2 regions of the Tindallia texcoconensis genome follow, and region 2 is predicted to be linked to the other one. Evidence: a T-box and tRNA genes for the amino acid it is inferred to sense, from the RefSeq annotation. Region 2 holds a T-box; the other holds one or more tRNA genes.

Region 1 (4,409 bases), 1.1 Mb from region 2:
ACTATAACGGTCCTAAGGTAGCGAAATTCCTTGTCGGGTAAGTTCCGACCCGCACGAAAGGCGTAACGATTTGGGCACTGTCTCAACAATAGACCCGGTGAAATTGTAATACCAGTGAAGATGCTGGTTACCTGCGACAGGACGGAAAGACCCCGTGGAGCTTTACTGCAGCCTGACATTGGATTTTGGTACGGAACGTACAGAATAGGTGGGAGACTAAGAACCCGGAACGCCAGTTTCGGAGGAGTCGCCTTTGGGATACCACTCTTTTCGTACTGGAATTCTAACCACGAACCGTAACCCGGTTCTGGGACACTGTCAGGCGGGCAGTTTGACTGGGGCGGTCGCCTCCTAAAGAGTAACGGAGGCGCTCAAAGGTTCCCTCAGCACGGTCGGAAATCGTGCGTAGAGTGTAAAGGCACAAGGGAGCTTGAATGCGAGACCTACAAGTCGAGCAAGGACGAAAGTCGGACTTAGTGATCCGGTGGTACCGCGTGGAAGGGCCATCGCTCAACGGATAAAAGCTACCCCGGGGATAACAGGCTTATCTCCCCCAAGAGTCCACATCGACGGGGAGGTTTGGCACCTCGATGTCGGCTCATCACATCCTGGGGCTGAAGTAGGTCCCAAGGGTTGGGCTGTTCGCCCATTAAAGTGGTACGCGAGCTGGGTTCAGAACGTCGTGAGACAGTTCGGTCCCTATCCGTCGCAGGCGTTGGAAATTTGAGAGGATCTGTCCTTAGTACGAGAGGACCGGGATGGACATACCGCTGGTGAACCAGTTGTTCTGCCAAGAGCATCGCTGGGTAGCTACGTATGGCAGGGATAAGTGCTGAAGGCATCTAAGCACGAAGCCCGCCTCAAGATGAGATTTCCCACTCCGTAAGGAGGTAAGACCCCAGAAAGACGATCTGGTTGATAGGCCGGAGGTAGAAGTGCAGCAATGCATGCAGCTGACCGGTACTAATGGTACGAGGACTTGACCTAACCTGTGCAGAACGTTTCATGTAGTTTTGAGGGAACAATAGAAGGCGTGGCCATAGCGAAGGGGAAACACCTGTTTCCATCTCGAACACAGCCGTTAAGCCCTTCAGCGCTGATGGTACCTGGAAGGAGACTTCCTGGGAGAGTAGGTCGCTGCGTCTTCTTACCCTGATCCAGAGTAGCTCAATGGTAGAGCATTCGGCTGTTAACCGACAGGTTGGAGGTTCGAGTCCTCTCTCTGGAGCCAAGGCCCCTTGGTCAAGCGGTTAAGACACCGCCCTTTCACGGCGGTATCAGGGGTTCGAGTCCCCTAGGGGTCACCAAACACAAGTCAGACATCAGTAATCAGTGTAGCAGGGGTTATTAAATCCGGCGAACTGGTACACAGGTTACTGACATCTGGCAGAGGGCGCATAGCTCAGCTGGGAGAGCACCTGCCTTACAAGCAGGGGGTCACAGGTTCGAGCCCTGTTGCGCCCACCATTTAGGCCCGGTAGTTCAGTTGGTTAGAATGCCAGCCTGTCACGCTGGAGGTCGAGGGTTCGAGTCCCTTCCGGGTCGCCATTTAATAACTTAACATGCTGTTGTAGCTCAATTGGCATAAGTAGAGAACCCAAATTTTAATTTGGTGTGAATCACTTAGTTAGATAGAGCAAAGCAACAACAAAGTACTATGGTATTTGAATGATAACTTAACATGCTGGTGTAGCTCAATTGGCAGAGCAGCTGATTTGTAATCAGCAGGTTGCGGGTTCGAGTCCCATCACCAGCTCCATTTAGTGGAGGGGTTCCCGAGTGGCCAAAGGGGGCAGACTGTAACTCTGTTGTCTCAGACTTCGAAGGTTCGAATCCTTCTCCCTCCACCATTTTAATGCATATTTTTAAGGAAGATCAATACATATAATAATGCGAGTAATAAAGATGATTTAAACACATAACCAGCAATAGAGCAACAAGATAAACTAATGACTATGCGGGTGTGGCGGAATTGGCATAAGCAGAGAACCAGAATCTAAGATTCTGAGTGAATCGCTTAGTTAAAACCATTTAATACCGATACCAGCAATAGAGCAACAAGATAAACTAATGACTATGCGGGTGTGGCGGAATTGGCATAAGCAGAGAACCAGAATCTAAGATTCTGAGTGAATCGCTTAGTTAAAACCATTTAATACCGATACCAGCAATAGAGCAACAAGGAAAACTAATGACTATGCGGGTGTGGCGGAATTGGCAGACGCACTAGACTTAGGATCTAGCGGGCGACCGTGGGGGTTCAAGTCCCTCCACCCGCACCATTTTTTTTTAGTTTTATAGACACTTTGTTTAGGAAAGGTGTCCGAGCGGCTTAAGGATCTGGTCTCGAAAACCAGCGCTCTCTTGTGAGAGCCGTGGGTTCAAATCCCACCCTTTCCGCCATATGAAATGATATGCCCAGATAGCTCAGTCGGTAGAGCAGAGGACTGAAAATCCTCGTGTCCGTGGTTCGATTCCGCGTCTGGGCACCAACAAGGTCGGCTTTTTGCAGAGGTTGCGAAGGGTCGATTTTTTATGTTATTCTATTTTTTTATAAGTACCCATAAATTTTCTCGCACTACTTAATTGATGGCGGCGTTGTTTTTTTAACATTCCTTTATGCTTAAAATAACGATATCGGTCTCCGCTTGTGACAATAAGCGAAAAAATAATGACGATAATGGCCAAAGTGACTCCAATCATATCGACAAATACATCTACTGCGCTAGCGACACGATCTGGAACGAAAGACTGACGGTATTCATCGAGCACAGCAAGCGCAAATCCAGCAATGAAAGATAAAAAGAGGCATATACTTGCTCGTGAAATATATTGATAAAGCAAGAAAAAAATCGCAATGGTTAAAAAGAAAAATACAATGACATGAGCAAGTTTACGGAGGAAAAACTCAATTAAAATAGGATTCTGTCTCATGTAAGCAAGTAAATCCTGTATAACGGTGTCGATATAAGCTAACTCACCAAAGTTTAAGGGTATTTGACGGGCAATCCAAAGAGATAAGCCTTCCACGAAATAATCAAAACCAGAAAAAATAGATGTAATGTACCTAAGGATTGGAAGAACCCTTAAGCCTGGGATTGAAGAGGCCACATAGATAAATCCAATAATGCCTAATACTGATATCCAAGCAGTTTTCCGCATAGAAAATCACCTTCTTTCAATTATTTAAGAATTCTGTGTTTTCAGCACTTAAATTAAGTTTAGTATATCATATATCACATTAAACAGAAAAAACTCCGCTGCACAAGGCGGAGTTTTTTCTGTTATTTTTAAAGGGAGTCATAAGCAGCTATTTACTTCTTATTTCTTTTTTCTTTCATAATCGCACGAATTGTTAGCGGCAAAGCGAAGAGGTTGATAAAGCCTTCAGCATCTTTCTGGTTATAAACCTCATCTTCTCCGAAGGTTGCAAATTCTTCGCTATACATAGAGTAGGGTGAGGAGGATCCTGCATTAGTGCAACTACCTTTATATAATTTTAATCGAACTTTACCAGTGACAGATTTTTGTGTAACATCAACAAATGAGTCCATTGCTTCTCTTAAAGGAGTAAACCATAGCCCATCGTAAACGAGTTGAGCATATTGTTCGGCTAAAGTTCGTTTGAAACTTTGCGTCATTCGGTCTAGTGTTAGTTTTTCAAGTATTTTATGTGCTTCATACATGAGCGTTCCACCAGGTGTTTCATAAATACCCCTAGATTTCATTCCGACCAATCGATTTTCTATGATATCAATAACTCCGATACCGTTTTTACCACCTAATGCGTTTAATTTTTTGAGTAATTCAACCGGAGGAAGTTTTTCTCCATCAACACTGATGGGAATCCCATTTTCAAATTCAAGGATAACATAGGTTGGCTGATCTGGAGCCTGCTCTGGAGGGGTGGTCATCTTATAAATCTCCTGTTCATGCTCATTCCATGGTTCTTCCAAATTTCCACCTTCATGGCTAAGATGCCATATATTTTGATCGCGGCTATAAATGTCTTTTTTGGTTACGGGTATTGGGATACCATGCTGTTCTGCAAAATCAATACAATCTTCACGTGATTTCATTTCCCATTCACGCCAAGGGGCGATAATCTTTAAGTGGGGATTCAATGCTTTCACTGTGGTTTCAAAACGAACCTGATCATTTCCTTTGCCAGTACAACCATGAGCAATTGCAACAGCGCCTTCTTTTTCTGCAATTTCCACCAAGATTTTACCCATAAGCGGTCGAGCAAAGGAAGTACCTAACAAGTACTCGCCTTCATACATAGCGCCAGCTTTCAAGGTTGGATACACATAATCTGTTAAAAATTCTTCCGCTACATCGACAACATATGATTTTATAGCGCCTGTAGCTAAGGCTTTTTTATCAACAGATTTTAAATCTTCCTCCTG
Region 2 (4,409 bases):
GCAATCAACGTCATATAAGAAGCTAATTTTCGTTGAACTCCATCAAGGGTAGTCAATAATTCCCCTTCTTTAGCCTTCCGGATAAAAATATGTTGATCAGTTATTTTTTCAGCATCAAAGGCATGCAGCGGCTGCCCTATTTCCAACATAACATAATTGGTAATATCCACTATATTGCTAATTGGACGCACACCTGCCTGAATAAGCCGCTGTTGCATCCATTGCGGCGATGGCTCGATCTTTACATCTGTAATTTTTCTTGCAATATAACGATAACATCCGTCTTCATCTTCAATGGTAACACCCCCATCCTCGCTCCAATCCAATCCAGCTTCCTTAAGCTGTACCATTGGTGGATTTAGCACCGTATCCAAAGTAGCAGCTACTTCCCTAGCGATTCCCAAAACACTTAAACAATCCGGCCTATTGGATGTGATTTCAAATTCAATCACGTCTTCTACTAGCGGAAGTACTTCCGTAAAGGGTTTGCCCGTCTCTGCCTTAGCATCTAAAATCCATATCCCATCTTTAAATTCTTCCGGCACCATATGCTTGGGAATTCCCAGCTCATCCGGTGAACACATCATCCCCTGTGATGATTCTCCTCTTAGATGACTTTCTTCTATGATCATTCCATTAGGGAGTTCTGTTCCTTCCAATGCTACTGGAACCTTATCCCCTTCTTGTATGTTCTCCGCCCCCGTAACAATCTGTAACTTATTCTTGCCTGTAGATACTTGGGCCACCACTAATTTATCCGCCCTAGGATGAGGCTGTATTTCTTCTATGCTGCCAACCATTATTTTATCTAGACCTCTCCCCCAAGGGCGAATCTCTTCCACTTTGGATCCTGACATAGTCATTCTATCAGCTAATTCATCTGTATTAATCCTTATCTCCACATATTCCTTTAACCATTTTACTGGTACCAGCATGGGTATTTCCTCCTTTAGTGTCCTATAGTTTTCAATGCTAAAACTGGCTTAAGAAGCGTAGATCGTTTTCATAAAGCAAGCGTATGTCATCAATGCCATATTTTTGCATAGCGATTCGATCAATTCCCATCCCAAAAGCCCATCCACTATATTTTTCCGGATCAATTCCGCAATTCCTCAACACATTTGGGTGAACCATTCCAGATCCCAACATTTCAATCCAACCACTGCCTTTACACATGGAACATCCTGCTCCCTGACATTTAAAACACGTTACATCTACTTCAGCACTTGGCTCTGTAAAGGGAAAATAATGTGGCCGAAACTTGGTTTGTGTATGCTCTCCAAAAAGATGTTTCGCAAAAATTTCTAAACTACCTTTCAAGTCTCCCAAGGTGCTTTTTTCATCCACTACCAACCCTTCTAATTGATTAAACATTGGAGAGTGGGTTGCATCTGGAGTGTCATTCCGAAAACATCTGCCCGGAGAAATCACTCGAATGGGAGGTTTATTTTGCTTCATCACCCGAACTTGCACTGGTGACGTCTGTGTTCGAAGAATGGTATTTTCATCAATGTAAAATGTATCTGAAAAATCTCTAGAGGGATGATTGGGAGGTGCATTCAGCATATCAAAATTATTGCTGACGGTTTCTACTTCAGGTCCTTCAACTACAGTGAAACCCATCCCTATAAACACTTCTTTTAGTTCGTCTAACGCCTGTGTCAAGGGATGTCTTGAACCCTGGGATGGCCTTTTCCCTGGCATGGTTACGTCAATCTTTTCTTTCATCAGCCTGATCCCCAGTGCTTCTTCATGGATCCTTGCCCTTGTTTCATTAATAGCTTTTTCCAAGTGTTCCCTCACGTCATTGGCTACTTGCCCTACCCGTGGTCTCTCTTCTTTTGGAAGACTTCCCATATTTCTCAGTACCTGTGTAAGTCCGCCTTTTTTACCAAGGTATTTTATCCGAATATCTTCTACTTCCTTTGATTCCCTGACCTTTTGCAGCATTTCCACTGCTTCTTCTTGAAGTTGTTTCAATTTTTCTTCCATGGATCAATACTCCCTTCCCCTGTTTATAATAAAATCAAAAACAAAAAAAGCCTTCTTCCCCAAGGGACGAAAGCTATTCCGCGGTACCACCCTACTAGCACAAATCTTCTTGTGCCTCTCAATGACGATAACGGCGTCTGCCGCCAATGCCTACTTGTCTTCAGCATTAGAGCTCCTGAGCGAACTTCCATTGAAATCACTATGGAGGCTTTCAGCCACGGCTTCCATTCTCTTTCCTAATGACCCTTCAATGTACTCTCTCAATCATCGCAGGATAAACTTATGGAAGATTATACCATGGATTTATCCCTAGGACAAGTAGTAGCCACATGAAACATCAATACACTCCCTGCAATGGCGGCATTTAATGATTGAGTTTTTCCCTTCATGGGAATGGTAACGGCGCCATCCATCATTTCTAACAATTCCGGTTGTATTCCCTTTGCCTCATTGCCAATAACCAATACCATAGGGGATTTATACGTTATTGAGGTATATACTACGCCTCTCTCCAATGCAGCTCCAATAATTTGATACTGATATTCTCTCAGTTTTTCCCATGTTTTCTCAGTATCTTGTAGCTCAAAAACCGGTAAGTGAAATACGGCTCCCGTTGCTGCACGGATGCATTTAGCACTAAAGGGATCCGTGCTTCCTGTTGTCATCATCACCGCATTAAATCCTGCCGCCTCTGCTGATCGGATCAAGGTTCCCATATTTCCTGGATCTTGAATTCGATCTAACAAAAGGATGTTTTGACTTTTTCTAATGACTTCCTCTAAATCATATACGGGTTTATGAACAATGGCTATAGCTCCTTGAGGGTTCTCCGTATCAGTCATTTTTTTCATGACAGAATCCGTTACCTGTATTAGCTCTATGCCAGCTTTCTCGCTGCTATAGAGCAGGTTTTCTCCACTCTGTAATGATTCGATTTTTTTTTCATAAAAAATTACATCAATCCCAGGGGATTCAGACACCATGTCTTGTATTCCCCTTATTCCTTCTAAAAGAAATTGTTGATGCTTTTTCCTGTTTTTTCGGAGTTGTAGAGAAAGCGCCTTTTTTATAATAGGGTTTGAGATGCTTTCTACTATTTTTATCGTCATCACCAACCTCCTTATACATGATCTTTCCTTATTGCTAGGTCTCCTAATATCCATCAACCAATGACACTTATTCCTTAACCAATGGGGATTCGTCAGAATCCAAACTCCCCTTCACCACTTCCTTAGTCTAAAAAAGAGCCGACTATTTCGGCTCTTTAAGACTGAAGATAACAACATTATGCATTTATTTTTTCTTTAGATAATTCTACCAACTTGGCAAAACCATCCTTATCATGAATTGCCATTTCTGATAACATTTTTCTGTTCATTTCTACACCCGCCTGCTTTAATCCATTCATGAAACGGGAATAAGACATGCCGTTAACACGGGCTGCTGCATTTATTCTTGTAATCCATAGTTTTCTAAAATCACGCTTTTTCAGTTTTCTACCTTTATAAGCATGACTCAGGGCTTTAATCACTGTAGCGTTAGCAGTCTTAAAGAGCTTACTGCGAGCACCACGATACCCTTTTGCAAGTTTAAGTATTTTTTTATGTTTCTTTTTGGCGTTTACCGCCTTTTTGACTCTAGCCATGGTTGATTTCCTCCTTCAACAGATCCTTAAATCATTTCTCTGATTTTTTTCAATTCACCTTTAAATACAGTAGCCGACTTTCGAAGCTTTCGCTTTCTTTTAGCAGACTTTTTCGTCAAAATATGACTCTTATAGGCCTTTGCTCTTTTAAGCAGCCCTGATTTTGTTTTTTTGAAACGCTTGGCAGCGCCACGATGACTTTTCATTTTTGGCATGAAAATTTCCTCCTTTTAGTGAAGCTCCTTATTGAATTTTAGGCGTAAGGAACATAATCAGCTGTCGACCTTCCATTTTCGCTGACTTTTCTACAATTACGTATTCATCCATCATATCCTTGAACTCATCCATAACTTTGCGGCCTAATCCAATATTGCTTAACTGACGGCCTCTAAAACGAAGTGTCACTTTCACTTTATCTCCGTTTTTAATAAACTTAATGGCTTGATTTGCTTTAACCTGCATATCATGTTCTTCGATGTTCGGACTAAGACGAATTTCTTTTACGTTAATCACTTTTTGATTTTTCTTAGCTTCTTTTTCCTTCTTGGCTTGCTCGTATTTGTACTTACCATAGTCCATAATTCGACATACTGGCGGTTTTGCTTGGGGCGCAACTTTAACAAGATCAAGATTTTTTTCATCCGCCATTATTTGCGCGTCTTTCGTTGAAACAATTCCCATCTGTTCGCCTTCTGAATCAATCAGCCTTACTTCTTTCTCTCTGATTTCTTCATTGATTTGAAGTTCTTTAATCGTAATGGCACCTCCCTGA

What was found. A T-box is a leader RNA that pairs with one kind of tRNA and senses whether it is charged. The one in region 2 lies ahead of pheS (phenylalanine--tRNA ligase subunit alpha), so its partner is inferred to be a tRNA-Phe.
Region 1: it encodes a tRNA-Phe, which carries the amino acid that the T-box ahead of pheS (phenylalanine--tRNA ligase subunit alpha) is inferred to sense. The anticodon was not compared.

What each region holds. Positions count from the first base shown of each region.
Region 1 is NZ_AP042431.1:2,489,101-2,493,509, forward strand. Features, by position in the region: rRNA gene ACZ47N_RS11200 (23S ribosomal RNA) at 1-987, shown strand, start outside; rRNA gene rrf (5S ribosomal RNA) at 1,030-1,146, shown strand; tRNA gene ACZ47N_RS11210 (tRNA-Asn) at 1,157-1,231, shown strand; tRNA gene ACZ47N_RS11215 (tRNA-Glu) at 1,233-1,307, shown strand; tRNA gene ACZ47N_RS11220 (tRNA-Val) at 1,392-1,467, shown strand; tRNA gene ACZ47N_RS11225 (tRNA-Asp) at 1,472-1,548, shown strand; tRNA gene ACZ47N_RS11230 (tRNA-Thr) at 1,684-1,759, shown strand; tRNA gene ACZ47N_RS11235 (tRNA-Tyr) at 1,766-1,850, shown strand; tRNA gene ACZ47N_RS11240 (tRNA-Leu) at 2,200-2,282, shown strand; tRNA gene ACZ47N_RS11245 (tRNA-Ser) at 2,314-2,403, shown strand; tRNA gene ACZ47N_RS11250 (tRNA-Phe) at 2,417-2,492, shown strand; gene ACZ47N_RS11255 (VanZ family protein) at 2,539-3,162, opposite strand; gene ACZ47N_RS11260 (argininosuccinate synthase) at 3,315-4,409, opposite strand, start outside.
Region 2 is NZ_AP042431.1:572,494-576,902, forward strand. Features, by position in the region: gene pheT (phenylalanine--tRNA ligase subunit beta) at 1-935, opposite strand, end outside; gene pheS (phenylalanine--tRNA ligase subunit alpha) at 973-1,992, opposite strand; T-box leader at 2,052-2,269, opposite strand; gene ACZ47N_RS02755 (TrmH family RNA methyltransferase) at 2,283-3,101, opposite strand; gene rplT (50S ribosomal protein L20) at 3,278-3,637, opposite strand; gene rpmI (50S ribosomal protein L35) at 3,664-3,852, opposite strand; gene infC (translation initiation factor IF-3) at 3,881-4,409, opposite strand, start outside.